One region of the Aquamicrobium sp. YD-1-mutant5 genome, then DNA from elsewhere that is predicted to be linked to it. Evidence: predicted binding sites of a transcription regulator. Region 1 holds the regulator's gene; each other region holds the start of a gene.
What was found. Region 1 encodes PhoB, which activates phosphate uptake and scavenging genes when phosphate is short. Its sites were predicted from a motif close to TGTCATNNANCTGTCAT; they were not measured.
Positions count from the first base shown of each region.

Region 2: the regulator PhoB is predicted to act here: its motif matches at 7,824-7,840, upstream of AC5XE7_RS01190 (LTA synthase family protein).
Region 3: the regulator PhoB is predicted to act here: its motif matches at 4,709-4,725, upstream of phnC (phosphonate ABC transporter ATP-binding protein).

Region 1 is NZ_JCAKKP010000003.1:91,194-101,791, reverse strand. Features, by position in the region: gene pstA (phosphate ABC transporter permease PstA) at 1-681, shown strand, start outside; gene pstB (phosphate ABC transporter ATP-binding protein PstB) at 698-1,519, shown strand; gene phoU (phosphate signaling complex protein PhoU) at 1,558-2,265, shown strand; gene phoB (phosphate regulon transcriptional regulator PhoB) at 2,288-2,977, shown strand; gene AC5XE7_RS04730 (ROK family protein) at 2,964-4,229, opposite strand; gene xylF (D-xylose ABC transporter substrate-binding protein) at 4,480-5,520, shown strand; gene AC5XE7_RS04720 (sugar ABC transporter permease) at 5,744-7,060, shown strand; gene AC5XE7_RS04715 (ATP-binding cassette domain-containing protein) at 7,072-7,872, shown strand; gene AC5XE7_RS04710 (CHASE domain-containing protein) at 7,968-9,566, shown strand; gene AC5XE7_RS04705 (YMGG-like glycine zipper-containing protein) at 9,696-9,944, opposite strand; gene AC5XE7_RS04700 (hypothetical protein) at 10,056-10,358, opposite strand; gene AC5XE7_RS04695 (sensor histidine kinase) at 10,405-10,598, opposite strand, start outside.
Region 2 is NZ_JCAKKP010000001.1:247,620-258,217, forward strand. Features, by position in the region: gene AC5XE7_RS01145 (cold-shock protein) at 1-208, shown strand, start outside; gene AC5XE7_RS01150 (DUF192 domain-containing protein) at 372-911, shown strand; gene AC5XE7_RS01155 (alpha/beta fold hydrolase) at 1,024-1,791, shown strand; gene AC5XE7_RS01160 (hypothetical protein) at 1,837-2,490, opposite strand; gene AC5XE7_RS01165 (DUF3572 domain-containing protein) at 2,487-2,786, opposite strand; gene AC5XE7_RS01170 (response regulator) at 3,040-3,396, shown strand; gene AC5XE7_RS01175 (PleD family two-component system response regulator) at 3,393-4,766, shown strand; gene AC5XE7_RS01180 (BLUF domain-containing protein) at 5,076-5,399, opposite strand; gene rpmG (50S ribosomal protein L33) at 5,557-5,724, opposite strand; gene AC5XE7_RS01190 (LTA synthase family protein) at 5,878-7,689, opposite strand; gene fabD (ACP S-malonyltransferase) at 8,051-8,992, shown strand; gene fabG (3-oxoacyl-[acyl-carrier-protein] reductase) at 9,034-9,771, shown strand; gene AC5XE7_RS01205 (acyl carrier protein) at 9,952-10,188, shown strand; gene fabF (beta-ketoacyl-ACP synthase II) at 10,217-10,598, shown strand, end outside.
Region 3 is NZ_JCAKKP010000034.1:4,335-13,026, reverse strand. Features, by position in the region: gene AC5XE7_RS20415 (stability/partitioning determinant) at 47-376, opposite strand; gene AC5XE7_RS20410 (AAA family ATPase) at 373-1,044, opposite strand; gene AC5XE7_RS20405 (helix-turn-helix domain-containing protein) at 1,326-2,036, opposite strand; gene AC5XE7_RS20400 (ribbon-helix-helix protein, CopG family) at 2,233-2,445, opposite strand; gene AC5XE7_RS20395 (hypothetical protein) at 2,737-4,125, opposite strand; gene tnpB (IS66 family insertion sequence element accessory protein TnpB) at 4,307-4,600, shown strand; gene phnC (phosphonate ABC transporter ATP-binding protein) at 4,809-5,618, shown strand; gene phnD (phosphate/phosphite/phosphonate ABC transporter substrate-binding protein) at 5,615-6,463, shown strand; gene phnE (phosphonate ABC transporter, permease protein PhnE) at 6,534-7,340, shown strand; gene AC5XE7_RS20370 (phosphonate dehydrogenase) at 7,354-8,352, shown strand; gene AC5XE7_RS20365 (LysR family transcriptional regulator) at 8,365-8,692, shown strand, end outside.

The DNA of each region.
Region 1 (10,598 bases):
ACCGCCGGCATGGGCGTGGCGCTGATCGGCTCGGTCTACATGATGCTGATCGTTCTGGCGCTGGCGCTGCCGATCGGCGTGGCGGCCTCCATCTATCTGGAGGAGTTCGCCCCGAAGAACCGCTGGACCGACCTGATCGAGGTCAACATCAACAATCTGGCGGCCGTGCCTTCCATCGTGTTCGGTCTGCTCGGCCTTGCGGTGTTCGTGAACTTCATGGGATTGCCGCGATCGGCCTCGCTGGTCGGCGGTCTCGTGCTGACACTGATGACGCTGCCGACGATCATCATCGCCACCCGCGCGGCCCTCAAGGCTGTGCCGCCCTCGATCCGCTCCGGTGCACTGGGTGTCGGCGCCTCGAAGATGCAGACCGTGTTCCACCACGTTCTGCCGCTTGCAGCCCCCGGTATTCTCACCGGAACCATCATTGGTCTGGCGCAGGCGCTGGGCGAGACCGCTCCGCTGCTGCTCATCGGCATGGTGGCCTTCGTGGCCGACTATCCCGCCACGCCGATGGACCCTGCCACCGCGCTGCCCGTGCAGATCTACATGTGGGCGAACGAAGCCGAACGTGCCTTCGTGGAACGCACTTCCGGCGCCATCATCATCCTCCTGCTTTTCCTTGCCGCGATGAACCTGGCCGCGATCCTGCTGCGCCGGCGCTTCGAACGGCGCTGGTAATTAAGGAACAAAGATCGTGAACATTATGAGCGAAGCAACTCTGGAAAATGCCGTGAACGCCAAGGTGGCCGCCGTCAACGAACCCATCAAGATGCGGGGCGAGAAGGTCGGCGTCTTCTATGGCGACAAGCAGGCCCTGTTCGATGTGGATCTTCTGGTCCGCCAGAATCAGGTGACGGCGCTGATCGGCCCATCGGGCTGCGGCAAGTCCACCTTCCTGCGCTGCCTGAACCGCATGAACGACACCATCGACAATGCGCGGGTGGTGGGCAAGATCACGCTCGACGGCGAGGACATCTATGACCGCGACATCGACGTGGTGGAACTGCGGTCGCGCGTGGGGATGGTGTTCCAGAAACCGAACCCGTTCCCGAAGTCGATCTATGAGAATGTCGCCTATGGCCCGCGCATTCACGGTCTGGCCCGCAGCAAGGCCGACATGGATGCGGTGGTGGAATCGAGCCTGAAGCGCGCCGGCCTCTTCAACGAGGTCAAGGACCGCCTGCATGATGCCGGCACCGGTCTTTCCGGCGGTCAGCAGCAGCGCCTGTGCATTGCGCGCGCCATCGCCGTGTCGCCTGAAGTGATCCTGATGGACGAGCCCTGCTCGGCGCTCGATCCGATTGCCACCGCGCGCGTCGAGGAATTGATCGACGAGCTGCGCGAGAACTACACCATCGTCATCGTTACCCACTCCATGCAGCAGGCGGCGCGCGTCTCGCAGCGCACGGCCATGTTCCATCTCGGCAATCTCGTCGAGGAAGGCCCGACCGAGAAGATGTTCACCAACCCCGACGACAAGCGCACGCAGGACTACATCACCGGCCGGTTCGGCTGAGTCTTACTGCGGCCATTCCAACAGACGAGGAACGTATAATGGGTGCTCATACGGTGACCGCCTTCGACGACGATCTTGGCGAGATCGAAGGGCTGGTGCGTGACATGGTCAGCCTGGCCGGGTCCATGGTCGATGAGGCGACACAGAGTCTGATCGTGCCGGACAATGCGCTGGCCCAGCGCGTCATCTCCGAGGATGCGGTGATGGACGAGTTGCAGCGCCGTCTGGACGACCGCGCCATCACGCTGATCGGCAAGCGCCAGCCGATGGCGCAGGACCTGCGTGCCATCGTGGGCGCGATCCGCATGGCCGGCGATCTCGAACGCATTGGCGATCTGGCCAAGAACATCGCCAAGCGCGTCGATGCGGTGGGGCAGTCGAGCGTGCCGCGCGCCTTCGCCCGCTCCATCGAAGACATGTCCGAACTGGTTCTTGAGCAGGTGCAGGGCGTCATCGACGAATATGGCGCGCGCAACCCGGAAGGGCTGGTGCGGCTGCGCGACGAGGACGAGCTGGTCGACGTCAAATACACCTCTGTGTTCCGCGAACTGCTGACCTACATGATGGAGGACGCGCGCAACATCACGGCCTGCACGCATCTGCTTTTCTGTGCGAAGAACCTGGAGCGCATTGGCGACCACGTGACCAATATTGCCGAAAATGCCTATTATGTGCTGACCGGCGAGCAGTTGCCGGCTCATCGTCCCAAGCAGGACGAGACTGGCATACCGGCACCTGCGGTTTGAAGCAGGATCGAGGAGACGAAGCATGATCGCACCCCGCATCATGGTGGTTGAGGACGAAGAGCCGTTGGGCGTGCTTCTGCGCTACAACCTCGAAGCCGAAGGCTATCAGGTCGAGATCGTCACACGCGGTGACGAGGCCGAGTTGCGGCTGCAGGAAAATGTGCCGGACCTTCTGGTGCTCGACTGGATGGTGCCGGCGATCTCCGGCATCGAACTGTGCCGGCGCCTGCGCATGCGCGAGCAGACCGAACGGCTGCCCATTATCATGCTGACTGCGCGCGGCGAGGAAAGCGACCGGGTGCGCGGCCTTTCCACCGGCGCCGACGACTATCTGGTCAAGCCCTTCTCCATGCCGGAGCTGGTGGCGCGGGTAAAGGCGCTTCTGCGTCGTGCTAAGCCCGAGGTGCTGTCCTCTGTGCTCAAGGTGGGCGACATCGTGCTCGACCGCGAGCAGCACCGCGTCTACCGCAAGAAGAGCGAGATCCGGCTGGGGCCGACCGAGTTCCGCCTGCTCGAATTCATGATGCAGCATCCCGGTCGCGTCTTCTCGCGCGGACAGTTGCTGGACAATGTCTGGGGCGAGACGATCTACATCGACGAACGCACAGTGGATGTGCATGTCGGGCGGTTGCGCAAGGCGGTCAACACCGGCCGCATGCCCGACGTGATCCGCACCGTTCGCGGTTCAGGCTACGCGATCAGGGAAGAGTGACGGGCAGAGAAGAGTGACGCGCGGCCGGGCCGTCCTGCAGGGACCGTCCGCCGGCAAAAATCCTGTCATCGACGTAAGTCAGCGCGCGCATGGCACAGCCTTCGCGCAGCAGGGCGATCTGGTCCGGCTCGATGCTGAAGCTGATCGAGCCGGAATGCTGGCCGCCGGCAGTGCGCGCGATGGCATCGCGCAGGGCCGGTTCGATCAGGTCGAAGGCGGCTGCATTGAGGCCGACCAATGCCACCGGGGCAGGGTCGATAAGCGCAAACAGGCTGCCGAGGCCGAAGCCGAGCGCTTCGCCTGCGATGCGGAACGCCTCGCGCTCGCGCCCTTCATGGTCCCGGGCCGCGTCCGCCAGCGCCTGCATCTCCGCTTCCCCGATATCGCCCCGCGGTTCCTCGTTCTGGTCATGGCCGGCGGCGCTGCGCCAGATGGCGTAGCTTCCTGCATAGGCTTCGATACAGCCGCGCCGCCCGCAACGGCATAGCGCCCCGTCCGGCCTATGGATCATGTGCCCGAATTCGACGCCTGAGGAATGGGTGCCGGTGAACATCTCGCCCTTGAGCACCAGCCCCATGCCGATGCCGTGCGAGAGCAATATGGCGATGAAATCGTCGCGATAGCGGGCCGGATCGCGCCAGCGCAGCGCCTCGGCCATCATGTTGCAGTCGTTCTCCACCGTTACGGGAACAGAGAATTCCGCTTCCAGAATGTCGGCGAAGGGGATGTCCGTGTGCGGGGTGATCGGAGACCACAGCATGGAACGCGCTTCCGCGTCGGTGATGCCCTGAACGGCAAAGACGATACGCAATGGCGGGCCAGCCTTTGCGGCGGGGTGAGCAAGGCATCGTTGAAGCACTGCCACACATTCGCCGATCAGCGCCTCGCGGGAGAGGGCGCGCGTGTCGAGCCGCAACTGCTCTTCGTCCAGAACAGATCCCGAATAATCGAGCCGGACGGCGGAGAGGTTGTTGAGGGAAAGCATCAGCGTCACCACGCTGGCTGCTGCGGGGTCGAGTTCGAGCCCGATCTGGGGCCTTCCGCGTCTGAGGGCAGGGGCATCATCCTGTCGGGCCTCCGCCAGAATGCCCTCGGCGATCAGGTCGGCGGAAATAGCGGAGATGGTGGAATGGCTGAGACCCGTGATAGTCGTGATTTCGGTGCGGGAAACCTGTCCGCCACGCCGCGCGGCCGAAATCACCATGGCGCGGTTGCGCCGGCGCAGATCGTCGTGCCGCATGCCAACAGTCATTACTGTACTCTTCCTCCCTGCGTGCCGACGTTGAATAGCAGGCCGTGAACTTTGTCAGAAGCGGCGAAGGCTGTCATTATTTAATTCGGGTTTCGAAATAATTCACGGACGGTCAGAAAATCCGTTGACACGGTCAGGTCGTTGCGCCACATTTTTTCGAGGCTCGAAAAAAGTCCTTGCCCCGACTTGTTCACCGGCATGGCTTGTTCACGGGTCACAACGTCGCGCCCATGGGCGCAGGGAGGAAATCATGAGGAATTTTACGGCTGCCATTCTGGCGGGTGTCGCCTTGTCTCTGACGCTTCCCCTCGCCGCACAGGCGAAGGACAAGGTCATCGGCGTGTCCTGGTCGAATTTCCAGGAAGAGCGCTGGAAGACCGACGAAGCGGCGATGAAGGCCGCGATCGAGGCGGCGGGCGACAAGTACATATCGGCTGACGCGCAATCGTCCGCCTCCAAGCAGCTCACCGATGTCGAAAGCCTGATAAGCCAGGGCGCCAATGCTCTCATCATTCTGGCGCAGGATGCCTCGGCCATCGGTCCGGCTGTTCAGAAGGCGCTCGACGAGGGCATTCCGGTCGTCGGCTATGACCGCCTGATCGAGAACAGTGATGTTTTCTATCTCACCTTCGACAATAAGGAAGTGGGCCGCATGCAGGCCCGCGAGGTGTTCAAGCTGAAGCCGGAAGGCAACTATGTCTTCATCAAGGGCTCCGGTGCCGATCCCAATGCCGACTTCCTGTTCTCCGGGCAGGTCGAGGTGCTGAAGGAAGCGCTGGATTCCGGCGCGATCAAGAATGTCGGCGAGGCCTATACTGATGGCTGGCTGCCGGCCAATGCCCAGAAGAACATGGAGCAGTTCCTGACCGCCAACGACAACAAGGTCGATGCGGTGGTGGCCTCCAATGACGGCACTGCCGGTGGTGCGATCGCCGCACTTCAGGCGCAGGGCCTTGCCGGCTCGGTGCCGGTTTCGGGTCAGGATGGCGACCATGCCGCGCTGAACCGCATCGCGCTCGGCACCCAGACCGTGTCGGTGTGGAAGGATGCGCGCGAGCTTGGCAAGAATGCCGCCCAGATCGCCAGCGAACTGGCCGACGGCAAGGAAATGACCGCTATCGCCAATGTGCAGGACTTCACCACGCCCGGCGGCAATACGGTCAAGTCCGTATTCCTGACGCCGATTGCGATAACCAGGGACAATCTCAACGTCGTCATCGATGCCGGCTGGATCACCAAGGATGCGGTCTGCACGGGCGTTGCGGCAGGCAGTGTCGCTGCCTGCGACTGAGCTGTCCAGTTTACGGGAAGCGTTGGGGTGCCTGCGCTTCCCGCAGGATATGGCTGTCTGCGGTGCCGCGCCCGGCATGAAACCCTCAAATTTCCGAAGCGATTGGCCGGGCCGGGGCGTTTGCTGTCCCGGTTTGCAAGACCGCTGTGCACTTTTGCCGGATTTGGTCTAGCATGATGGTGCGGCGCATTTGACGGCCAGAACCGGCCGGTGGGAGGAAACCATGAGTGATGCGACCTCGGCAGCGACGGGCGACCGGGCGCGGGAGGCCGATCTCGGGCCGCTGGCGAAGTTCCTCAAGGCGACGGAGCTCGACACCCGCATGCTCGGCATGCTGGGGGCGCTGGTGCTGATCTGGCTCCTGCTTCACTTTCTTTCCGGCGGCCTGTTCCTGACGCCGCGCAACCTGTGGAACCTCTCGGTCCAGACATCTTCCGTGGCCATAATGGCAACCGGCATGGTGCTGGTCATCGTGCTGCGCAACATCGACCTGTCGGTGGGCTCCATGGAGGGCATCGTCGGCATGGTCATGGGCGTGCTGCAGGCGCAGATCCTGATCCGCGTGTTCGGCTTTTCGCTGGGCGATCCGTGGATCTGGGTGATCGCCCTTGCCTGCGGCATCCTTGCGGGGCTCCTCATCGGCGCGTTGCAGGGATTCATCATTGCCTATCTTGAAGTGCCGGCCTTCATCGTCACCCTTGGCGGGCTGCTGATCTGGCGTGGTGCCGCGTGGTGGGTGACGAGCGGGCAGACCGTCGCGCCGCTCGACGCAACATTTCAGCTGATGGGCGGTGGACCGCTGGGCGCTATCGGCGCCAGCTGGAGCTGGGTCGTGGCCGTGGCCGGCTGTCTTGGCGTCGCCTTTCTGATGGTCAGTGGCCGCCGCCAGCGCCAGCGGTTCCGCTTCCCGTTGCGGCCGGTATGGGCCGAATTGCTGCTCGGGGGCGTCGCCTGCGCCGCCATTGTGGGCGCGGTGTGGGTCGCCAATTCCTATCCATGGCCGGTGGGCATCGTGAGACGCTATGCAGCGGCGCAGGGCATCGAGGTGCCGGAAGGGGGGCTGTTCATCGCCCATGGCATCGCCATTCCGGTGCTGATGGCCGTCGCGGTCGGCATCATCATGACCTTCGTGACCAACCGCACCCGATTCGGACGTTACGTGTTCGCCATCGGCGGCAATCCGGAGGCGGCTAACCTCGCCGGCATCAACACGCGCTGGGTGACCATGAAGGTGTTCATGATCATGGGCGTGCTGGTGGCGATCAGCGCAGCCATCTCCTCGGCCCGCCTCAACGCGGCGACCAATGCGCTGGGCACGCTGGACGAGCTTCTGGTCATCGCGGCGGCCGTCATCGGCGGCACGTCGCTGGCTGGCGGCTCCGGCACCATCATCGGGGCGATGCTCGGCGCGCTGCTGATGCAGTCGCTGCAATCGGGCATGGTCCTGCTGGGCATCGACTCGCCTCTGCAGAACATCGTCGTCGGTGCCGTGCTGGTCATCGCGGTGTGGCTCGACACCGTCTACCGCAAGCGGGTCTAGGAGGAACGGCCATGGCAGAGTCCCGAAACAGCAGCGCTGTCCCGCTCATCGACATGCGCAACATCTCCATCGCCTTTGGCGGCATTCGCGCCGTCGACGACGCTTCGGTCGATCTCTATCCAGGTGAGGTGGTGGCGCTGCTCGGCCACAACGGGGCCGGCAAGTCGACGCTGATCAAGATCCTGTCCGGCGCCTACAAGCGCGACGCCGGGCAGATCTTCGTCAATGGCGAAGAGGCGGCGATCGGCAATCCGCGCGATGCCAAGAAATACGGCATCGAGACGATCTACCAGACGCTGGCGCTGGCCGACAATGTCGATGCGGCCGCCAATCTGTTCCTCGGCCGCGAACTGATGACGCGCTGGAACACGCTGGACGACGTCGCCATGGAAGCTGAGGCGCGCAAGGTCATGGGCCGCCTCAATCCGCGCTTCCAGCGCTTCAAGGAGCCGGTGATCAAGCTCTCCGGCGGGCAGCGCCAGTCAGTGGCGATTGCCCGCGCCATCCTGTTCAACGCGCGCATCCTCATCATGGACGAGCCGACGGCGGCGCTCGGTCCGCAGGAGACGGCGCAGGTCGGCGAACTGGTGCGCCAGCTCAAGGCCGACGGCATCGGCATCTTCCTCATCAGCCACGACATTCATGACGTGTTCGATCTCGCCGACCGGGTATGCGTCATGAAGAACGGGCAGGTGGTCGGCACGGCACGCACACAGGACGTCACGCAGGACGAGGTTCTTGGCATGATCATTCTGGGCAAATGCCCGCCCGGTGCCGTTCCGGGGCCGGGAGCCCTTAAAATCGCCGCGTGACAGCCGTGCTGTTACCGGCGCTGCTCCGAGCCCTGCTTGCCTTGGCGTGAGGACTTGCTAGAAATGCATTCCCTGCTTCGGAGTAGCGTCGCCAGTTGAAGAAACTCTTTCCGCTTCTGACATTCCTGGCTGTCGCGCTGATCAGCATGGTGATGGCCGGTTTCGCTTATTTCGCGACGCAGGAAGCGACGCGCATCAAGTTCGAAGCGACCGTGGATGACGCCATTTCGCGCATCGAAACCCGCCTTGATCTTCATCTGACCCTGCTCAAGGCCACCCAGGCATTCTTCGCGGTACATAACAACCGTGTTTCGGCAAATGAATTCCGGGCTTTCATTTCGGCGCTTGATATAGAGGGCAGCTTTCCCGGCCTGCGCGGCATCGGTTTTCTGCAACTCGTTGACGTGGGGAGCGAGGCGCTCGTTGAACGCCGGATTCGCGACGAACAGGGGGTGGAACGTCAGATCTATCCCCAGTCGGATCAGAAGTGGCGTGCGCCGGTGGTTTTCTTCGAGCCGCTGAAGCCATCCAGCGACACGTTGCTTGGTTTCGACATGTTCAGCGAACCCATTCGCCGGCAGGCGATAGAAGCGACCATGCGCGACGACACGCAGCATGCCACCGCCCCGATGATGCTGGGTGGGAACAGCGGCGTCGAGCCTTATCCGGGTTTTATCGTCTTCTCCCGCCTCAAAGCCGGCACTTCCGGCGAGGCTTCCGCTACGCCCGGTGTTCTGTACGCGGCGTTTCAGGCGAGTGAGCTGTTCCAGACGGCCTTGCGGCGCTTGCCGCTGCTGCCTGTTCATCTGGAAATCTACGATGGCGCCATAGAAGCGCAGAACCAGATTTTCACTTCCGCCACGCCAGCCGTCACCGGTGTGGGCAGGATCGTGGACATCCGGCGGCTTACGATCGCCGGCCGGCAGTGGACCCTGCAGTTCGAGCCGACCACGGCATTCTCCCCGCCTTCGTCGCGGGCCATTCCCGTCATGCTCGGGCTCTTCGGCCTGCTGCTGGCCGGCGCCATCGCGCTCGTTGCCCGTTACAAGGAGCGGGCTTACGATGCGGCTGAAAAGCTGCACCAGACGGCCGAGCACAGTCTGGTTGAAAAGGATCTGATGCTTCAGGAAATGAAGCACAGGATCAAGAATCTCATAACCCGGGTTCTGGCCATTGCGCGCCAGACGGCTTCGCATTCCGCCGATGTGAAGGAGTTTTCCGATTCTTTCGCGGCACGTCTGCAGGCAATGGCCGCCTCGCAGGACATGCTCACGCGCTCGCGCTGGCAGAAGGCGGATCTGCGCGAGTTGCTGCGGATCGAGCTCGGTCAGGTGTTTGGCAAGGATCTGCCCGAGGGGCTGCTGTCAGGCCCGCAGGTGTTGCTCGACGAGACAGCCACGCAGGCGCTTGGCCTTACTTTTCACGAGCTTGCGACGAATGCACTGAAATATGGCGAGGCGGGAAACTCGGTCGACGCGCTCAAGGTGGAGTGGCGGGTGGAAAAGGCCGGTCGAAACAAATCGCTTGTCCTGAACTGGCGCGAGTCGGGACAGGCGGGCCTCAAGGAGCCTGCAACGACGGGTTTCGGCACCAAGCTCATCAATATGAACATTACCCGCGAGCTTTATGGCTCGATAGACCGCCGCTTCCTGCCAAGCGGCCTGCAGGTCGAGATCAAGGTGCCGCTGAAGTGAGCGCTCGAACCGCAGTGGCACACATATGAAAAAAGGCCGGCTAAGCCGGCCTTTTTCGCAGGATCATGGAGAACTCTTTCCGTCCGGAAAACTTATCCGGCTGAGGAAGATGCGCGCCCCATTCGCCGGTCAGTTGCAGCGGGCCGTGTAGATCCGGCGCGTGTTCGGGTCGCGATACTGGCAGTAGCCGTTGCGCAGGTTACGCACCAGCAAGCCGGAACCAGCACCGACAGCGGTGCCGATCAGGGCGCCCTTGGTGCCGCCGGCAATGCCGCCGATGGCTGCGCCAGCGACAGCACCCACACCAACATCCTGTTCCGTGGTGGTGCAGCCGCTCAGTGCCACGATTGCCGCCAGGGCGACGATTATCTTCCGCATTTAGTCACTCCTCTCGCTTCTCTTTCCCTCGCCTTGCAGCGATCACTTGCCGAACAAGCCGATACCGTCAAGCTTGTGCCAGCGATTTTGTTTTCGGGCAATATCGCTCTTTCAAGGGTGATGACCGTTTGAAGCGACTTGCGTTTCGCCCTTCTCCACACTTGCTTCCAGCTTGCCGTCCGGATGCACCTTCCACACGATCTCGGCATAGTCATCTTCAAGAGCCGGATCGACCGGAATACAGGTGCCGAAGACGCGGTCCGTTCGACCCGACAGCGCTTTCAGCGCGGGCTGGCGTTCGACCCGACATTCCTCGTAGGTTTCAAAGACTGTAGCCGGAGCAGGCAACTCGACACATTCCGTCAGGTCACCGGAGCATCCGATAATCAGCAGAACTGCGGCTATGTGTTCCATGGCGTTTTCCTCTGGGAAAGAAAACGCGCGGGTTGACGTAAGGTTCCTAAGGCGTCGCGGTGGATTCGTCGCCTGTGCTCTCAAAATTCGCTGCTGGTATGACCAGATGATATTCCAGCCTGTTGTCCACCAGTTCGAGCGAAGCCTGTCCGCTCAGCGCCGCCGGCACGACACGCTCCAGTGTGACGCGCCGGAAATCCCGGTGGGGGGGCAGCACGCTGCCTTCGTCCAGTTGCTCCA
Region 2 (10,598 bases), on a different contig from region 1:
GTGGTTCAACCGCACCAAGGGCTTTGGTTTCCTGACCCGCGGCGAGGGCACCGAGGACATTTTCGTTCACATGGAAACGCTGCGCCGCTTCGGCGTCACCGAATTGCGGCCCGGACAGGTCGTTCTGGTCCGCTTCGGGCGGGGCGAAAAGGGCCTGATGGCTGCGGAAATTCACCCCGACGTTGGAACCCTGCCGGTTTCGCACTGACCGCGGATGCCACATTTCTGGGGCTGCCCGTCTATTTCTGTGGCTGATCGCCTCGCGCCACGGCGGTCAGGCAGTGCGTTTCTTTTTCAATCATCTTCGATCTTGCCCGGAAAACCTCCTTGCCAATAAGGTGCCGGCGGAAACTGGCTGAAAGAGTGGCGCAATGGTCGTGAAACGCTGGAGTTGGATGGCGGGAGTGTTTGCCTGCCTCGCGCTGGTAATAGCTGTTTCTGCGCCGTCTCTTTCGCAGGGAACGGAAACAGCGGCCGGCCAGCCGATGCTTCTGCCCGTCGACGCGGATCCGCTGGAAATCGCCACCACCGCCGGCCCGCGCTTTTTTGCCATCGAGGTGGCTGATAACGGCGCTAATCGTTCGGCGGGCCTGATGTATCGCCAGACAATGCCGGACGATCGCGGCATGCTGTTTATTTTCGAGGAAACCCGGCCGGTGAGCTTCTGGATGAAGAACACGCCGATGGCGCTCGACCTCGTGTTCATTGCGGAGCAGGGCCGCATCGAGGCTATTCTGCCGGGCGAGCCTTATTCCATCGCCCCCATCTCGCCGGAAAAACCTGTTCGCTATGTGCTTGAACTGAAGGCTGGAACGACCGGCAGGGAAGGCATATCTGTAGGCGATATGGTACGGCATCCGAGGCTGAACGAAGCCGGGGCCACGCAGATGGCGCCCGCGAACGGCGGCTGAGGTTTGGCTTTTGCGGGCAGGCAGCGGTTTGAGATAGGCGTGCCTTCAGTTTTGCCCGGTGGTCCCCCGATGGTCCATGCGATCGCGATGCAATTCAGGACAGTGAGTTCACATGCAATTCTTTACCCATGACGGTTTCGATCTCGCTTTTCTCGACCGTGAGCCGGCAAGGGGGAAGGGCGACCCGGTGCTGCTCATTCATGGCTTCGCTTCCAGCCATTATGTGAACTGGGTATCGCCCGGCTGGTTCAAGACGCTCAACGATGCGGGTTACCGGGCCATTGCGCTGGACAATCGCGGTCATGGCAACTCCACCAAGAGTTATGATGAAGCCGATTATACGCCGACCAAGATGGCGTCGGATGCGGTGGCTCTGCTGGATCATCTCGGCATCGAAAAAGCGCATGTCATGGGCTATTCGATGGGCGCGCGGGTTTCCGCGTTCCTCGCGCTGGAATCCCCACAAAGAGTGGCGACGCTTGTGTTCGGCGGTCTGGGGATCGGCATGGTGGACGGTGTGGGCGACTGGGACCCGATCGCCGATGCCTTGCTTGCGGAAGATCCGGCGAAGACCACGCATCCGCGCGGGCGGGCGTTTCGCGCCTTTGCCGATCAGACGCGCAGTGACCGCAGGGCGCTAGCGGCCTGTATCTCGACCTCACGCGAAGTGCTGACCGAGGACGACATGTCCCGCATTACCCAGCCGGCGCTCGTCGCCGTGGGTACCAAAGACGACATCGGCGGTTCTCCGGAAGAGCTGGCTGCGCTGATGCCCAACGCCGTGCCATTCGCCATCGAGGGCCGCGACCACATGCTCGCGGTCGGCGACAAGAGCTTCAAGCAGCGGGTGATCGGGTTCTACGCAGAGCATCCGCTGTAGAATTTTGCATCATCGCCCGCCGCGCTTGCCGGCGAATACGCTTTTTCAGAAACCCAGAGCGGCGGCTATCTTGGGCCTTGCGTCGTGCCAGTCATGCACGATCGTGATGTCCTGTGGCAGTGGCGGCAGGAATTCGCGCAGGCTGTTATCGGCCATCAGGTGGAAAAGATTGGCGTCTGAGACGGATTCGCGAGCCGAAATCAGGTTCGGCGGCTGGTCGTCGACGAAAGCGACGGGCCGGTTGCCCGGACCGCGCAGGCGCGCCACTGCAGGTCCCTTGGCCATTTCCGTGGTGAGCAGAGGATAGGGAAGGCCGAGCGCGTCGAGATGCGCGCGGCGCGTTTCGCGGTGCCGGTGCGGCATTGCCGTCAGCAGAACGATTTCCGCGCGGCCCTCGAAGCTTGCAAGCGCTTCGGGCGCGCCATCGGTGATGCTTTGCCAGTCGGCCTGCCCGGCGAAGAAATCGTCCAGCAGGGCCGTGACTTCGGGCTGCTCGACCAGCCTGCCGGTTCCCGTTTCGGCGATGTTGCCGGTCAGGCGAAACGAGGCCATCGTCAACTGAAGTCCGCGCTGTTCCAGAAAACGGGGAAACGGGCGGATGAACTCAAGCAGGACGTCGTCCACGTCGAGGATCAGGAGCGGCCTGTCGTCCGAGGAGAGTTCTTCAATCTGTCGCAGGGTTTCGGGATCGGCACTCATATCGAACTTTCATAGCTTGTATCGCCTGACGGCAGATGGCGCAGGGCCTGACCGATAGCAGCAGGCGGTGTTCCCGTTGCCTCGCAAAAGCGCAGAAGGGTAGGTTCATGCGCCAGAATGAACTGGAGAACACCCGCCAGAAAGCCGGGTTCGCGCGCTGCCTGCCGGATCGAACCGGCGTCGATGCCGGTGATTGCAAGGAAACGTGGCAAAAGTTCGGGGTCCGATGCTACGAAACCGAGGGCGCTGATGGACAAAGCCTCGGCGTGCTCGCGCATTGACGCTGCATCTGTCATTGTTACCCTTCAGTCCTGAGCGAGAATTATTCGAATCGTTCTGGCAAGGTATGTGAATTGCCACACAGGGCAAGTTCTGGAAGCCGTCTGTGGATACCCGACGCAAGATACGCTTTGTTGACGGTTGATTTCCATTTCATCAATCATCTTGCGCTAGCGTGCATTCGGGTTGGTGCGGCCTGACTGAGTGTAGGGGGACGATGTCATTCTGGAGAATGGCCATCGGGACGGAAAGTCTATGCCGAAGAAAGTAATGATCGTCGAAGATAACGAGCTCAATATGAAGCTCTTTCGCGACCTCATCGAGGCCAGCGGTTACGAGACCGTGCGCACCCGCAATGGTCTGGAAGCGCTCGAACTGGCGCGCACCCACAGGCCCGATCTGATCCTGATGGATATTCAGCTGCCTGAAGTCTCGGGGCTTGAGGTGACAAAATGGCTCAAGGCGGATGATGAACTCCACGTCATCCCGGTCATAGCGGTCACCGCCTTTGCCATGAAAGGCGACGAGGAGCGCATCCGCAAGGGAGGATGCGAGGCCTATATTTCCAAGCCGATTTCCGTTCCGCGCTTTATCGAAACGATCAAATCCTATCTGGGGGATGCATGACCGCGCGCATCCTCGTCGTTGACGACATTCCGGCCAATGTGCGCCTTCTTGAGGTGCGACTGCTGGCCGAGTACTTTGAGGTTATCACCGCCAGCTCCGGAGCTGAGGCGCTCGATATATGCGAGACCACCAAGGTCGACGTCGTTCTTCTCGACGTGATGATGCCGGAGATGGACGGGTTCGAGGTTTGCCGCAGGCTCAAGAGCGATCCGGCGACCGCGCATCTGCCGGTCATCATGATCACGGCTCTCGGACAGGTCTCGGACCGTATCCGCGGACTTGAAGCCGGGGCAGACGATTTTCTGACCAAGCCCGTTAATGATCTGCAGCTCATGACGCGGGTGAAGAGCCTCGTTCGGCTCAAGATGCTGACCGACGAATTGCGGCTGCGTACCGCCACGGCGACCAGCATAGGGCTCGCGAACATTCTCAGCCGTGGCGATAATGGGTCGGACCTGCCTGCCAAGGTGCTGCTGATAGACAGCCGCGCCGAAGTCTTCGAGCGTATTCGCTCGAAGATAAGGGGTGAGATGGAGCTGGAGTTCGCCTCCGATCCCAATGCCGGTTTCTTCCAGGCTGCGGAAGGCAATTACGAATGCGTGATCCTGTCGACGGTTTTGCCGAATGTCGATCCGCTGCGGCTATGCTCGCAGTTGCGGTCTCTGGATCGCACGCGCTTCCTGCCGATCATATTGCTGGCCGAACAGGATGATGACCCCCGCATCATCCGGGGGCTGGAGCTTGGCGTCAACGACTATCTGGTGCGGCCGGTCGATCCCCACGAGCTGACAGCGCGGCTTTATACGCAGATCAGGCGCAAACGTTATAATGATCAGCTGCGCGCCAGCGTCACCCAGTCGATAGAGATGGCGGTGACGGATTCCCTTACCGGGCTTCATAACAGACGCTATCTCGACAGCCACCTTCAGACCTTGTTCGACAGGGCCGTGGCGCGCAGGCGCCCGCTGTCGATCATGATCGTGGATCTCGACCGGTTCAAATCGATCAACGACACTTATGGTCATGACGGCGGCGACGATGTGCTGCGCGAGTTTGCACGTCGCCTGAGGCAGAACATGCGCGGAATCGATCTGATCTGCCGGTTTGGCGGTGAGGAGTTCGTTATTGTCATGCCCGATACGGAAGGCGCCGTAGCTGCCAAGGTGGCCGAACGCATACGTGCGGAAATCGCAAGAACACCTTTCTCGGTCGGCAGGCAGGGCAACCCGGTCGAGATCACCATCAGCGTTGGCGTTTCGTCGGTCAAAAGGCAGGACGACAGCGTTGCGGCGCTTCTGAAGCGGGCTGATCTTGCTCTCTATGAAGCAAAGAAGAACGGCCGCAACCGTGTCGTCGCCAAGGCGGCGTGAGCGTCTCTGCGGAGGGATTCGTCAAGGCGGCGACAGCTGAGAGTTTACCTTAATCCAGCGCTTTCGATTCTCTGGGTTAAGAAATGGTTGATTTTCGCGGTTTCGTGCGCGACGTTGCGGAAATGGTGTAGCAGGCAGTTTCCGGTTACGCCTCAGAGATACCCCATGTTTCTCAGGTCCGCCGCATCTCCTGGGTTCCGTGGGGTTGGCCGGTCGGCCTTGGTAATAGTGGCCTCCTCGTACCGCTGCCATAGTCGACCGGCCCCCGGTTTCCCGGCACAGTCCCTTTCGGCAAGGCAGCTTGTTCGTCTACAGTGAAAATGCCAGCGTAACGATGTCCACAATCGGACGGCGCGCCATGCCCCATGCCTCAAAGTGAGGCTGGTCTATCTCGCTCACGTCGAGCTCGACGATGCCGGAATGGCGCGGGTCGCGCCGGATGGATTCAAACAGGCTTTGAACCTCATGACGCGGGCCTTCCAGTATCTGGCAAACCCGCTCGCCTTCCACCGCCAGAATGCCGCTGATGCCGTGTTGCTTGTTGAACTCTGCCGCCTTCCCGGTCAGTTCGTCTATGTCGGCCTCGGTGATGTTGGGATTGAAGGTCGATATATAGGTGAGGCGGATCAGCATTGCGGCAATACCCCCGGCAAAAGAATAAAAAGATCAGTCAGAATCTGATGCTTTTTATCTGCTCGCAAGGATGAAATACAAGGCCACGCAACGAAAGGGCAGCCAACAAAAAAGCCGCCCATCGGGCGGCATTTTTCTGTTCGCAGGAATCAGAAGATTACTTGATCTTCGTTTCCTTGAATTCAACGTGCTTCTTGACGACCGGATCGTACTTGCGGAACGAGAGCTTGTCCGTCTTGGTACGGCTGTTCTTGCTGGTCACATAGAAGAAGCCGGTGTCGGCGGTCGAAAGAAGCTTGATCTTGATGTTCGCGGCTTTTGCCATGTTGCTCGTCCGTTTATGTTCCTGGGGTTAAGCCGCAACAATACGGGGCGGCGCCCGGAAGCGGAAACTTGGCGCGACACATACCGGATGTGCCCGGAATGTCAAGTCTCCGCTCGTTTTTCGATCATGCAGCCGTCAGCCGGCCCGCAGCGATCAGCTCGCATGCGCCACGACATCTCCGATCGTTTCGGGGAAGAAGTCCGGCGCCGCGCGGTGCTTTCCGAACATCATGTCATACTGAAGGTAGCGGAAATCGCGGATCGAGGGATCGATCTGCTTCTGCTGCGCCCAGTCGGGTGTCGGCTCTCCATCTGCGCTGAGCAGCAGCGAGCGCTCCACCACGCTGTAGCGCTGATGCAGATCGCCCAGAAAGCCGGTGTAGTAGGGATGGCTTATCCCGGCTGTCCTGAATACGTGCAGGGGCAGAAAGGCGGGGCTGACGCCACCGACATCTTCAACGCTGCCGCTGCGATTCGACCAGATGACCAGAGGAGTCGAGCGGTGGAGGCGCATGTTCTCGGGCGCATCCCGGCGCGGCGCGACATTGGTCTTCAGGAACCCGGTTTCCACGTAAACGGGCCCGAGAGGCGGCAGATGGTCGCCGAAGAAGGCGATCACCGTCGGACGGTCGCGCTTGCGGGCCCAGTCGATCAGGCGCTGCAACTCGCGGTCGGAATCGGCCGCGCCTTCCGCAAAGCTCGCCAGTGACGCGCGGGCCCAGTCGCTTGTTTCAGCCTGAACGCTGTGGGTGGCGTTGCCGTAGCGATTCGGCTCGTAGGGGCCGTGATTCTGGAGGCTCACGGAAAACAGGAAGAGAGGCCTTTCGGCTGCATCTGCCGCGGCGATGATCTCGTCCGTCATCGATTCGTCGGAAACAAGCGGGCCGCGCTTCGCTATGGTCGCCATCGTCTTTTCGGAGCGAAATTCGTCGAAGCCGAACGCCTTGTAGACATTGGAGCGGTTCCAGAACCAGTCCGTGCCGGGATGGATGGCCAGTGTCTGATAGCCTTCCGAGCGCAGGAAGGTTGCCATGGAAGGCAGCGGCTTGCGCACATATTGCTGGTAGGGGATGCTGCCTGCCGGCAGGAAGGCGTTGGAAAATCCTGTCAGCGCCTCGAATTCCACATTGGCGGTCATGCCGCCGAATTCCGGCGAAAACATTTCGCCCGATTGCAGCGCGCGGGTGGAAGCAATCGGATCGGGCGTGATGGTGACGCCGGGCAGTTTGCCGGCATCCCAGAACGATTCGCTCATCACCATGATGATGTCTGGCTGTTCCGTGGGCAGTGTGGTGTCGACCGCAGGCTTTGGCAGCGAATCGATCGCCTTGTCGGAGAATCCGGCCGGAGTTGAGACGTGGGCCATCGGCACATTGAGCGCGAAGGCGAGGGTAAAGCCGTTGTTGGCGTAATTTTCCTTCTGGTCCCACATCATCGGGATGATCCTGAGACGGTCACGGGTCCAGGAGAACGTCGCGTAGTCCATCAGCGAGACGAAGAAGGCGAGCGCCGGCAGAGCCAGTAAGAGGCGCGCGGCGCGGCCCCTGTAGCTCATGCGCGGTATGCGACGTTGCACATAACGCCACGTATAGAGCAGGGCGGTTATCGTCAGAACAAGCCCCAGCGCCAGCGCCACGCCGGTCCATGGCCGTTCACCGACCAGAAGGGGCAGCAACTCGAAGATCTGGCGGGCAAAGAGAATATCCGTCGGAAACAGCGGATCGCCCAGATAGAGCGACTTCTGGTAGCCGATGAAGGCAAGGGTGAGCGTTATCGGCGCAACGGTCAGCAATCCGAGCCAGGCACGGCCAAGAATGGCGTCCAGTCCGAGCAGAAGGAGCGCAAACACCAGAACCGTGGTCCAGCCGGGCTTGTATGGTTGCGTAAAGAAGGCAACCGCACCTGCGAAATCGCCACGGAAAATCCATTCGATGGCAAAAACAAGCAGGGCTGAAGCAAGGACCATCAGCACCGCATGACGGGCACTTGCGTTCAGCGCCGAACGGTTGCTGCCGGACGCCGTGGCATCCATGCGTGCTGCCTGTTCAGCAAATTCTGGTTTGCGTTTCACCAACTCACAACTTTCCCATTGAATGCCAGCGTCATAGAACTGTCATGCATATGTCACGAAAAGCTATTGCGTGTGGCAAAAATGGGAATAGCCGACGAAAGAATCGTGTTCGTTTTTAACGATATGTGATCCTTTTTCCGTTCCGTCGGATAAAGAGCCATTCCTGCTTCAAAAGCCCGGTAAAAGGGGTGCGGGCTTGACTTGCCTTGCTTCAATGCGTCACACGCGGGATTAAGAGCACAAACCGAGGCTGATCATGGCAATAGCATTCACGTTCCCGGGGCAGGGCAGTCAGACCGTGGGCATGGGCAAGGAACTTGCCGACGCTTACCCCGAAGCGCGCAGGGTGTTCGAGGAAGTGGACGAGGCGCTCGGTGAGAAGCTTTCGGCGCTGATCTTCGAGGGACCCGAAGAAACGCTGACCCTGACAGCCAATGCCCAGCCGGCCCTGATGGCCGTGTCGCTTGCCGCCATGCGGGCTCTGGAATCAAAAGGCTTTTCGCTGAAGGAAAAGGTCGCCTATGTGGCCGGCCATTCCCTTGGCGAGTATTCGGCGCTTGCCGCCGCCGGCTTCGTTTCCATCGCCGATGCGGCGCGCCTGCTGCGCATTCGCGGCAATGCCATGCAGGCAGCCGTGCCGGCAGGCGAAGGCGCCATGGCTGCCATCATCGGACTGGAGCAGGCAGATGTGGAAGCGGCCTGCACGGAAGCCGCGCAAGGTGAGGTCTGCCAGATCGCCAATGACAATGGTGGCGGCCAGCTTGTGATTTCGGGCAGCAAGGCGGCCGTGGAGCGCGGAGCGGCACTGTGCACGGCCAAGGGCGCCAAGCGCGCGCTGATGCTGCAGGTTTCCGCGCCGTTCCACAGCGCATTGATGGGCCCGGCTGCGGATGCGATGCGCGAAGCGCTGGCGGCTGTCGCGCGACATGCCCCGGTGGTTCCGGTGGTGTCGAACGTCTCCGTGGAGCCCGCCACCGACACTGATCTTATCACTGCGCGCCTCATCGAGCAGGTGACGGGCAGGGTGCGCTGGCGCGAAACGGTAGAGTGGTTTGGCGCGAATGGCGTCACCACGCTTTATGAAATTGGCGCTGGAAAGGTGCTTTCCGGGCTTGCGCGCCGTATAAATCGCGATATCGCTGTCAGTTCCGTCGGGACGCCGGCCGATATCGAGGCGGCGCTTGCCGCTCTCGGCTGATCACGGACTGATCGCTGCTGGCGACGTTTATGGAGGCAGGAATGTTTGATCTGACAGGCCGCAAGGCGCTGGTAACGGGTGCGACGGGCGGAATCGGCGAGGCGATCGCCCGCGTGCTTCACGCGCAGGGCGCCGTTGTCGGCCTGCATGGCACGCGCGTCGAAAAACTTGAAACGCTGGCCGGTGAGCTTGGCGAGCGCGTAAAGCTCTTTCCGGCTAACCTGTCCGATGCCAGCGAGGTCAAGGAACTCGGCCAGAAAGCTGAAGTAGAACTCGAAGGCGTGGATATCCTCGTCAACAATGCCGGCATCACCCGCGACGGCCTGTTCGTGCGCATGAGCGATGCCGACTGGGATGACGTTATCAACGTCAATCTCTCTGCCGTTTTCCGCCTCACCCGAGAGCTGACCCATCCGATGATGCGCCGCCGCCATGGCCGCATCATCAACATCAGCTCCGTCGTCGGCGTGACCGGAAATCCGGGCCAGGCCAACTATTGCGCCTCGAAGGCGGGCATCATCGGCTTCTCCAAGTCGCTGGCGCAGGAGATCGCAACCCGCAACATCACGGTCAACTGCGTTGCGCCGGGTTTCATCGAATCGGCGATGACCGACAAGCTCAACGACAAGCAGAAAGAGACCATCATGTCGGCCATCCCCGCCCGGCGTATGGGAACGGGCGACGAAGTCGCCTCCGCAGTTGCTTATCTCGCCTCGAATGAGGCCGCCTACGTCACCGGCCAGACGATTCATGTGAATGGCGGCATGGCGATGATCTAGGGACAGCTGGCTTTTCGCCTTGGATATGCGGGGAATTTCGTGTAATGCGGCCCGCAATTCCAAGGCTCTTGCCGGAATTGGCCTGCTTCACTGTGTTTCTTGCAGGACCATCTTTCAACTTGATTAGCGTCATGACGACCGCTAACGAAGACAGACCAACCTGAAGACGAGGATGCCCAAATGAGTGACACCGCAGAGCGCGTCAAGAAGATCGTTATCGAGCATCTCGGCGTTGACGCCGACAAGGTGACGGAGCAGGCCAGCTTCATCGACGATCTGGGCGCAGACAGCCTCGACACGGTCGAGCTCGTCATGGCATTCGAGGAAGAGTTCGGGGTCGAAATCCCGGATGACGCCGCCGAGACGATCCTGACCGTCGGCGATGCCGTCAAGTTTATCGACAAGGCCTCTGCCTGATCCTTTCAGGCGGATATTGATTACAGACATGCGGCGCGTTGTCGTTACGGGTCTTGGCCTGCTTTCGCCTTTCGGAATGGGTTACGAGCACGGATGGAAGGAACTTCTCTCCGCCCGCAGTGCAGCCCGCCGTGTGACCGAATTTGAAGTGGACGATCTTGCCTGCAAGATCGCCCACATCATTCCCCGTGGTGACGGGACGAACGGTACCTTCAATCCGGAATCCGTTCTCGAAGCCAAGGAACTGCGCAAGATCGGTGAGTTCATCCTTTACGGGATCGCGGCTGCCGACGAAGCGCTGAAGGATTCCGGCTGGGAGCCGAAGACCGAGGAGGAGCGCTGCGCCTCAGGCGTCATGATCGGCTCCGGCATCGGCGGCATCGAAGGCATTGCCGAGAACTCCATCATAT
Region 3 (8,692 bases), on a different contig from region 1:
TCCTCATCCGCCTATATATGGCACTTAGCGTTACACTTCAAGGTATTCACCCCTCATCGTCTCTAAGAGCCGCCATTGCCCGCTCGATCGTCTCGGCAAGCGTGATCTCATGGCGGTCGGCATAGGCGTAGATCGCTTCGAGGGTATCGGCGCGCAGCCGTGTCGCAAACTGCTCTGTGCGGCCTGTCTTGCGCCGCGTGCGGCGCGCCGGCCGGCCGGGAGATGATGGAAACAGATCCGAGGCTTTCGGGGTTTCGCGAAATCCCGCCGCGCGTGTGGCGGCCTTGACCGCATTCGGATCGACGGGCGGGACCAGCGGCGTTTCCAGCTCATCGCCAAAGTCGAGCGTGGCGCGCTTCTTTTCGTCGCCGGTCATGCGTCCCCTCCCCTGGTGGCATTGATGACGGCTTGCGCGTATTCGCGCGCGTTTTCCTTGGCGGTTACCAGTCCAGACACATCGGACGTTTCTAGCTCGTGCAGCGTGCCTCCCAGGGAAAAAAGAGTTCGATAGGCCGCGCGGTCGATCAAAGTGGCCGGCAACACCGGAACCGCAGCGCCGGAAAACTGCCGTTCTATGTCGCGTGCCGTGCGCTCGCGGATCGCCGGCGGCACGCGCGTAAAGAACACGCGATAAGAGATTACCCGGTTCGCCACCTTCCACATTTGGCGGACCAACTTGACCGACTTCGCGGCCTCGGCCGCGTCCAGAACCGAGCTTTGCAGCGGAATCAGGACCAAATCCGAGCGCGCGACGGCAAAACCGATGCGATCCGTTGCCGTGCCTTCAAGATCGACAATCACAAAATCCGCGTCTGCGCGGGCGTCCTCGATCGTGTCGATGATGGTTTCGGCCGAGTCATCGACTATGATGCGTAGGGTTTCGGGCAGCGGCCGAAGCCTTGACCAGGCTTCAAGCGGCCTGTTGGGGTCCGCGTCGATCAACGCAACCTTGCGCCCGGCTGCCGCGAACTCACCGGCAAGCACAACGGCGGAAGTCGTTTTTCCGACCCCGCCTTTGCTCGAAACAAACGATATGACGGCCATTTGCCCTCCAGTCATCTGATAGCTAGCAGCATGTTAGCAGCAGTTGATTTATAAGCTGTTAATTCGCGACTAGCAATCAGCTTATAAAATGCTAACAGCTAGTAATCCGCTATCACATTTATGCACTACCCTTGCCGCAGCTTCTTCGAAAGCCCATTCGACATTGCCGCGAGTCCTGTCGCTGGCGGTTATTTTTGATGGTTCCGCATCCCGGCCCGCCCTATAAGCGGGCCGGAACCGCCGCAGGGCTGCGTAAGCAGCCCGGACAGCGGCGTCCGTTTCTATTTTTCCCTTATAGGAATAGAACCAAGTTGGGATTCAGTCCGCTTGGCGGACTCACGTTCTTTCACCATCTTTCCTAGCCTCGCGAGGCTTTGAGCAAGGGGGCTATCGCCCAGCACGAAGAGCGGCAGCTCATCGGGCGGCAGGCTGTCCTGGTGCGCCTTCAGCGCGTCCTGACGGGCTTCCAGGGCGTCGCTGTGGTCATCGGGAAGGGGAGGGGCCTCGGCGCGGCGACCGAGAAGCCGCAAAGCCCGCGCCGGCAATGACAGGCGGTAGGCGTTGCTGGTCTGCTGCACCTGGGGGCCGCGGCCCTCGTTGCCGGTCGGCACATAGCGGCGCAGCCAGTCGAGGAAGCCGTGGGCGCGAAGGTTCTTCAAGGCATTGACGATCGCGTCACGCGAGCGCCTGAGATAGCGTTTGAGGGTTTCAATCGACGGATCGAGCCGGCCGGTGCGAAAATTCACCAGATTGCCCATGAGCTCGAGTATCTCGATCGCCACCGAGCCGAGCGGACCATTGCGCGATCCGGGTTGACGTAGCGCCAGCTCGTAGCGCCGCGCCGCCAAAAGGATCTTGCGGACCTCCTGACGATCGGTGCGGCGCCAGAATACGCCCTCGCAGCGTCCCGCTGCACGGCTATGCCTTCGGACGGGCGTGCGCTCCCGTCCGGCCGGCGCTCCCGTGAGCACCGTCCCTATCTGTTCAAACATGGTCCTTCGTCCTCTCCGTCCTGGGAGGGCATGACACTGTGGACGGCGGACAAAGCTTCGCCGGTCCCTGCAAGAATCACTCTTGCGGGGCGGGGTCTGCTCGGCTAAATTGGGGGAGAGTTAGGGAGCCCTCCAATCTAGCCGGTTCCGAAATCCAAAAGCGCCAGACCGCTGCTAACGGTCGGGCGCTTTTCTTTTATGCCCTCTGCTTCTGCTCGAAATAAAACCTCAATGCTTCCTCGATGATCGCCGCGCGTGCTGACGCGCCGCGTTCTTCCTTGGTCTGATCGACAAGAGCAACCAGGTCCCCCGGAAGGTCGGTCGTCACCAGCACCCGGCCAGCCGCGCGCCGTCGCTCTCTATGAGCGATAAGTCTCTCGCGGGCTGTGGCAGGGTCCAAGCGACTCATGTGTTGCATGCAACGCTAAAATCGCTGATTCTGCAATGCCTTGGTTCAAGTCGTTGAAAACATGAAGTATCGCTTCCGCCGCCGACACTGGCCGGGTGCAAATCAGGCACGAATCGCGCCCGACTCAATCTCGGCCAGGGGTGGGAGGGGAGCACGAGGGGCGGGGCTATGGGGCACCCCTCGTCTGACCCGGTCGGGTCGATCCCGGCCCGGGTCAGCCCCCGCGCCAATAGAAAACGCCCGAAGCGGTGCGCTCCGGGCGTTTTCTGTTGTGCAAGGAAGTCTTGCTGCTTACTCGGCCGCGATCTGCATGGTGTCGGTCGTGCTGTCATTATCGGCATCATTATTCCGGTCCTCGGCCGGAGCGGCATCATCATCATCGGGCAACGTGAGCGGGGAGGGGAGCCAACCCTTGCCGTCCAGTTCCCTTGTCGCCTGCGCTACCGCCTCGGCCTTTGGGGCGCGCTCGATCGCCCTGGCTGCATCCTCGGAGCAACCGGCCTCGCGCATGATGCTGGCGATCGTCGATTTGGAAAGGTGGGCGAGGAATTCCGCATCCGGCGTCCACCACGCGCGCATGTCGAGAGCAACGGTTCTTGCGATCTGATCGGCCTGTTCGATGCGGCTGCGGCTGGCGTCATATCGGGCGGACACCGCATTGAGGTTCGCCGCCGTGACCACCGCCAGAAGCTCGGTCAAGACATCGGTCGGCTGTTCGATGAGCCATTCCCAAAGGTCGGCTGGGTCGCCGGGAAGACGATGGCCCCATCCGCCCACGATCTCTTTCCAGCCGGCAAGCGCTCGGCAGGCTTCCGGCTCCTTGATGCAGGGGTCCAGCGCCTTGCGCTCGCCCCTGATCTCGACGGCCGAATCCATGCGCAGATACTGGTAGCCGTCATGGAAACAGCGCAGCACCAGCGGATGCAGCATGGCGGCAAGCGCGATCTCCGGACGGTTCGCCAGTTCGACGCGAAGTGCTGCCGTGCGGACTGCCGTCAGTTCCTCGATGAGCGTGGCGGAGTATCCGGACGGCTCGGCGGGCTCGGCCGCATCGGGCAGGGCAGGGGCCTCGCCAGCATCGTCCCCATTCCGAGCACCATCACGCAGCCGGTCCAGCGCCTTGCGGTCCTCCGGCTTCACAAGCCCGCGCGTCACCTGAAGGGAACCGTCATAGGCGACTGCGACAAGGCAACCGGCAAGGGCCTGTTCTTCCGGCCGAAAACTTTCCGTCGCGTCCCTGATCGCCTCGATGCGCTGTTCGATTTCGGCAAGCCGCGCCTCGTCGGCCGCGATTTCAGGATCGCCCTCGGCATAGGCCTCGATCCGAGCGGCCAGCTCGTCAAAAGCCTCGGCAAGAGCGGACGATTCGGCCTGCTCCTCGTCGGTATGGTCGCGGCGCTCCGGGTAAATCCGGCCATATCCGGCGCTGTGGATGCTGCCGCCGTCGATGCTGATCTCCGCCCATTTCCAGCCCTGCGGCGAAAATTCTTCCGCGACCGTTTCCAGTTTTTCGCCCACCAGCCTCAACAACAATGGCCGATCGGTGAAGAATGTCGCGTCGTCCTCCGCGAACAGATCGCGCAGCACGTTGCCGCCTGCGGCCTCATAGGCGTCCACGCCGACAAAGCGGGCCAGACGGTCATTGCTGCGGACATGCTCGCTGGTCAGCGCCGCGCGCAAATTACTAGGTGTAGCGGCTTGCCAACATAAGCGCCTCTGCTCGCAAACATCGGCATTTTCTGCTCGAATTATCTGACAATGGAGCGGGCGTCGTGCTCACGCTCTTTGCCAATGTGCTCGCAAACATCCGGGTCTGCTTGCAAACATCCGCCACGTGCTCAGATTAATTGCCAGCGACGGCATGGTCAAACCGGGACGCCTGCCTGTCGTAGTTGCTCGGTCAGCTGACGGGAATATTCGGGATCAAGGGTGCCCGCCAGGAAGGCGCGGATATACGGACATGCGCTGTGGCTTTCCCTCCTTGGCGCTTCGGGTGCAGGAGGTTCTGCAGCATGATCCGTTGTCAGGGCATCTCTTCGTCTTCAGGGGCCGCAGATCGGATATTTTGAAGATCATCTGGCATGATGGTCTGGGCGCCTGCCTTTTTACCCGGCGGCTGGAGAAGGGCCGGTTTATCTGGCCGAATATGGGATAGCATCCGTCAAGGTGGTGTAGAATTGGGACCGGGCCGTCATGATCAGGCGGCTCTGGGTGAAATTTCTCCATCGCAGCTACGCGAGGAGGTAGAGCTGAGTTTAAGTGCTGTCATTGAAGTTTCACGAGCCTGATAAACGGACGTCATATGTCGCCCATAGTGATGCAAATATTCAATCGATGCACCACTAACGATCAGGATTATTGTGATGCTGGCTCTGAACGGAGTTGCCGTGACCTATGCCAACGGCACCCAAGCTTTGAAGACAACGACATTGACGTTCAACCAGGGTCAGTTCGTCGTGCTCCTCGGTAGATCCGGCGCAGGCAAATCTACCCTCATCCGGACACTCAACGGCTTGGTTGCGCCGACGTCTGGTTCGATCACTTCTAACGATATTGGTGCTCTGGATGCGGAAACTAAGCTTCGCATTCACCGAAGGCGAACTGGGATGATATTCCAGCAGCACCAACTCATAGGGCGCTTGAGCGCGCTCGACAACGTCATGACGGGCCGCCTGGGCTACCACTCTGGCTGGCGTACGTTGTTCCCTATGCCGCGTTCGGATCGAAGGCTGGGGTTGGAATGCCTTGAACGCGTAGGCCTTCTTGATAAGGCTCTCGTCAGGGCGGATCAACTATCCGGCGGTCAGCAGCAACGGGTGGGCATTGCGCGCGCGCTGGTCCAGAAGCCCCAACTGGTCCTTGCAGATGAGCCCGTTGCAAGTCTGGACCCTGAAACGGCTGTCGAGGTCCTGTCGCAGCTTCGCGAAATATGCACAGCCGACGGCATCACTGCTGTGATCAGCCTTCATCAGATCGATCTAGCTCGCCGGTTCGGCGACCGGGTCATTGCTATGCGCGACGGGGAAGTGGTTGCGGACGCCGCTGTCGACGAACTGACCGATCAAATGTGTGCGTCGATCTACCGCAGCGCCCCAAGAAATCCGACCACAACACAAGATTTGTCCAACTACGAGTATGATCAACCTTTAGCTGCCATGGAGGCCGCATTATGAAGAAGCTTCTGTCCCTCGCATTCCTCGCCGTTCTTGGCTGGAGTTCGTTGGCGCATGCTGGCTCAAATCCAGAGACATTGCGCGTCGCGTTGCTACCGGACGAGAACGCCGCCACTGTCATCAAAAACAATCGTCCTCTCGAGGAGTATCTTGAGAAGACACTCGGTCGGGAGATTGAACTGATCGTAACGACCGACTACTCGTCAATGATCGAAGCGATGCGTTTCGGCCGGCTTGAGTTGGCTTATTTCGGGCCGCTCTCTTACACGCTCGCGAAAACCAAGGCTGATATCGAGCCTTTCGCAGCAGTTATGAAGGATGGCGAAACTACCTATCGCGCTGTAGTTGTCGCCAATGCAGAGGCTGGCATCGAAAGCCTTGAAGATGCAAAAGGGAAAAAGGTCGCGTTTGGGGACGTGGCTTCCACCTCAAGCCACCTTATCCCGAAATCTATGCTGCTTAAGGCCGGAGTTGAGGCTGGAAAAGACTATAGCGAGAACTTCGTAGGGTCGCATGATGCCGTGGCTATTGCAGTGCAGAATGGCAATGCTCAGATTGGCGGACTTTCGTTGCCCATCTACAATTCAATGGTCGCTCGTGGCACCATTGATCCTAAGAAAGTTATCGCCCTCGCCGAGTCCGATCCGTTCCCGCAGTACCCCTGGACCATGCGGTCGGATCTTGACACTTCGTTGAAAGAGGCGATCACCAAAGCCTTCATCGACCTTAAAGACGAAAAGGTATTGGCATCCTTCAAAGCCGATGGGTTCGCTCCGATCGATGACAAAGCCTACGACGTCGTCCGTGAGCTCGGTAAAGTGCTGAACTTGGACCTGAGTCAGTAAGGCGCGTTCGAGACAGTTTCTCACCTTTCGACGCAGGCGCTGGCCTGCGTCCTTTCTTCCAGGATATGTGATGACACAGCCGTCGGCCGACTACGACTCTATCCTTCAACATCAAAACAAAGCTTGGACCAGAGCTGGCGTGATCGCGTTGGCAATTGCGTGTGTGATCATTGTTAGCAGTTATCACTCCGGTCTTCTTGATCTGGAGCGTCTGGGATCTGGGTTTCCTGCGCTCTGGCAGCTCGGTACGGAAATGTTTCCCCCGGATTTCAACCGAGGCTTGGAGTGGATCAGCCCTCTCATCGACACTCTGGCGATGAGTATAGCTGGGACTGCGATCGCGGTACTGATATCACTTCCAGTTGGCTTTTTCGCCTCAGGGAAAACAGCACCCAACGCTGTCATCTATATGATCTCGCGTGGATTGTTGAATGGTCTACGGTCGATCCCGGAGCTGATTATGGGCATCGTCTTCGTGGCGGCAGTGGGATTTGGAGCGCTCCCAGGCGTGCTGGCTCTTGGTCTTCACTCGGTTGGCATGGTGGGCAAGTTCTTTGCGGAGGCGATCGAGCATTGCGATAATGCGCCTATAGAAGCCGCACGCGCAGCTGGTGCGTCGCCGTTCCAGATCGTGACGCGGGCGATCTTGCCACAAGTTCTACCGCAATTGGCCGATGTGACCATCTATCGGTGGGAGTACAACTTCCGCGCCTCGACAATCCTGGGCACTGTGGGAGCTGGTGGTATCGGTTTCGAGTTGATGACATCCCTCCGGATCATGAATTATCAGGAGGTTCTTGCGATCATGCTCGTTGTCCTTCTGATGGTCACCATCGTTGACCAGGTCGGCGCTCTCCTCCGCCGCCAGCTGCAATAGAAGGATAAATTAAATGCTCCCAAAGGTAGTAATCACCCATCGCGTCCACGAGGAGATTATCTCAAAGCTATCTCCCCACGCTCGTTTAGTTTGCAACGATACTGATGATACATGGCCCCGCGAGAAACTGCTCGCAGAATTGAGCGACGCCAAGGCGATGATGGCGTTCATGCCGGACATGATCGACGCGTCTGTACTCGCGCACGCTCCCGATCTTCAACTTGTGGCATGTGCGCTGAAAGGCTTCGATAACTTCGACATCGAAGCCTGCACGCAGCGTGGAGTCCACGTCACGATAGTGTCCGATCTTCTCACTGACCCGACAGCCGAACTTACAATCGGTCTGATGATTGCTCTTGGGCGGCACATTCTGCCAGGCGACAAGAGCGTCAGGAGGGATTACAAAGGTTGGCGCCCTCGGTTTTACGGCCTTGGGCTGCAGGGCACAGCAATCGGCATTTTAGGGATGGGAGCGATCGGAAAAGCTATAGCACAGCGCCTAAGTACCTTCGGCGCCATTGTGTCGTACTGGGATCGTCAATCCCTGGACAAAGCCGATGAGATCAGACTGAACGTAAAGCCTCTTGAATTTGACCAGTTGATCTCGTCGTCTACCTTTCTTGTGTGTGCACTCCCGCTTTCGGCCGAAACGAAGCATCTCCTCGGCGCTGAACAACTCGCCAAAATGCCCAAAGGAGCACTTCTTATTAATCCTGCACGCGGAAGCGTGGTTGATGAAGAGGCTGTTGTCGCTGCATTGCAGGCGGGGCGCTTGGGAGGCTACGCCGCTGATGTTTATGAGATGGAGGACTGGGCCAGACCCGACCGGCCTGACAAGGTCCACGGGGGTCTCCTCAATCGCGAACATGATTCGATCTTGACACCCCACATAGGCTCAGCAGTGGCGAAGTCGCGTTTGGCTATCGAGCACGAGGCTGCTGACAACATTATAGATTTTGTCCAAGGCCGAAGACCTCGTGCGGCAATTAACGAGGTTCAACTAATTCCTTGATTAGAGAAAGTAATGTTTAGCCTTTCGCATGTCGCAGCATTCATAGAGGTAATCGAAACTGGCAGCTTTCACGAGGCGTCGCGACGGCTTCAGATATCCCAACCGACTGTCTCACATAATGTGAAACGATTGGAGGATATACTAGGGGTGCGGCTGGTCGAGAGGAGGAAGGACAAGTGTGTGCCGACTCGGCAAGGGCTCGTATTCTTGCCATTCGCACGCAGCCTTTTGACCGTCACGAAGAGATCTCTGGACCGCCTGCACAGCGGCCGGATTACGTTGGGTGCCAGTACTAACATCGGTACCTATATTTTGCCAGTCCACTTGAAGCGTTTACAGG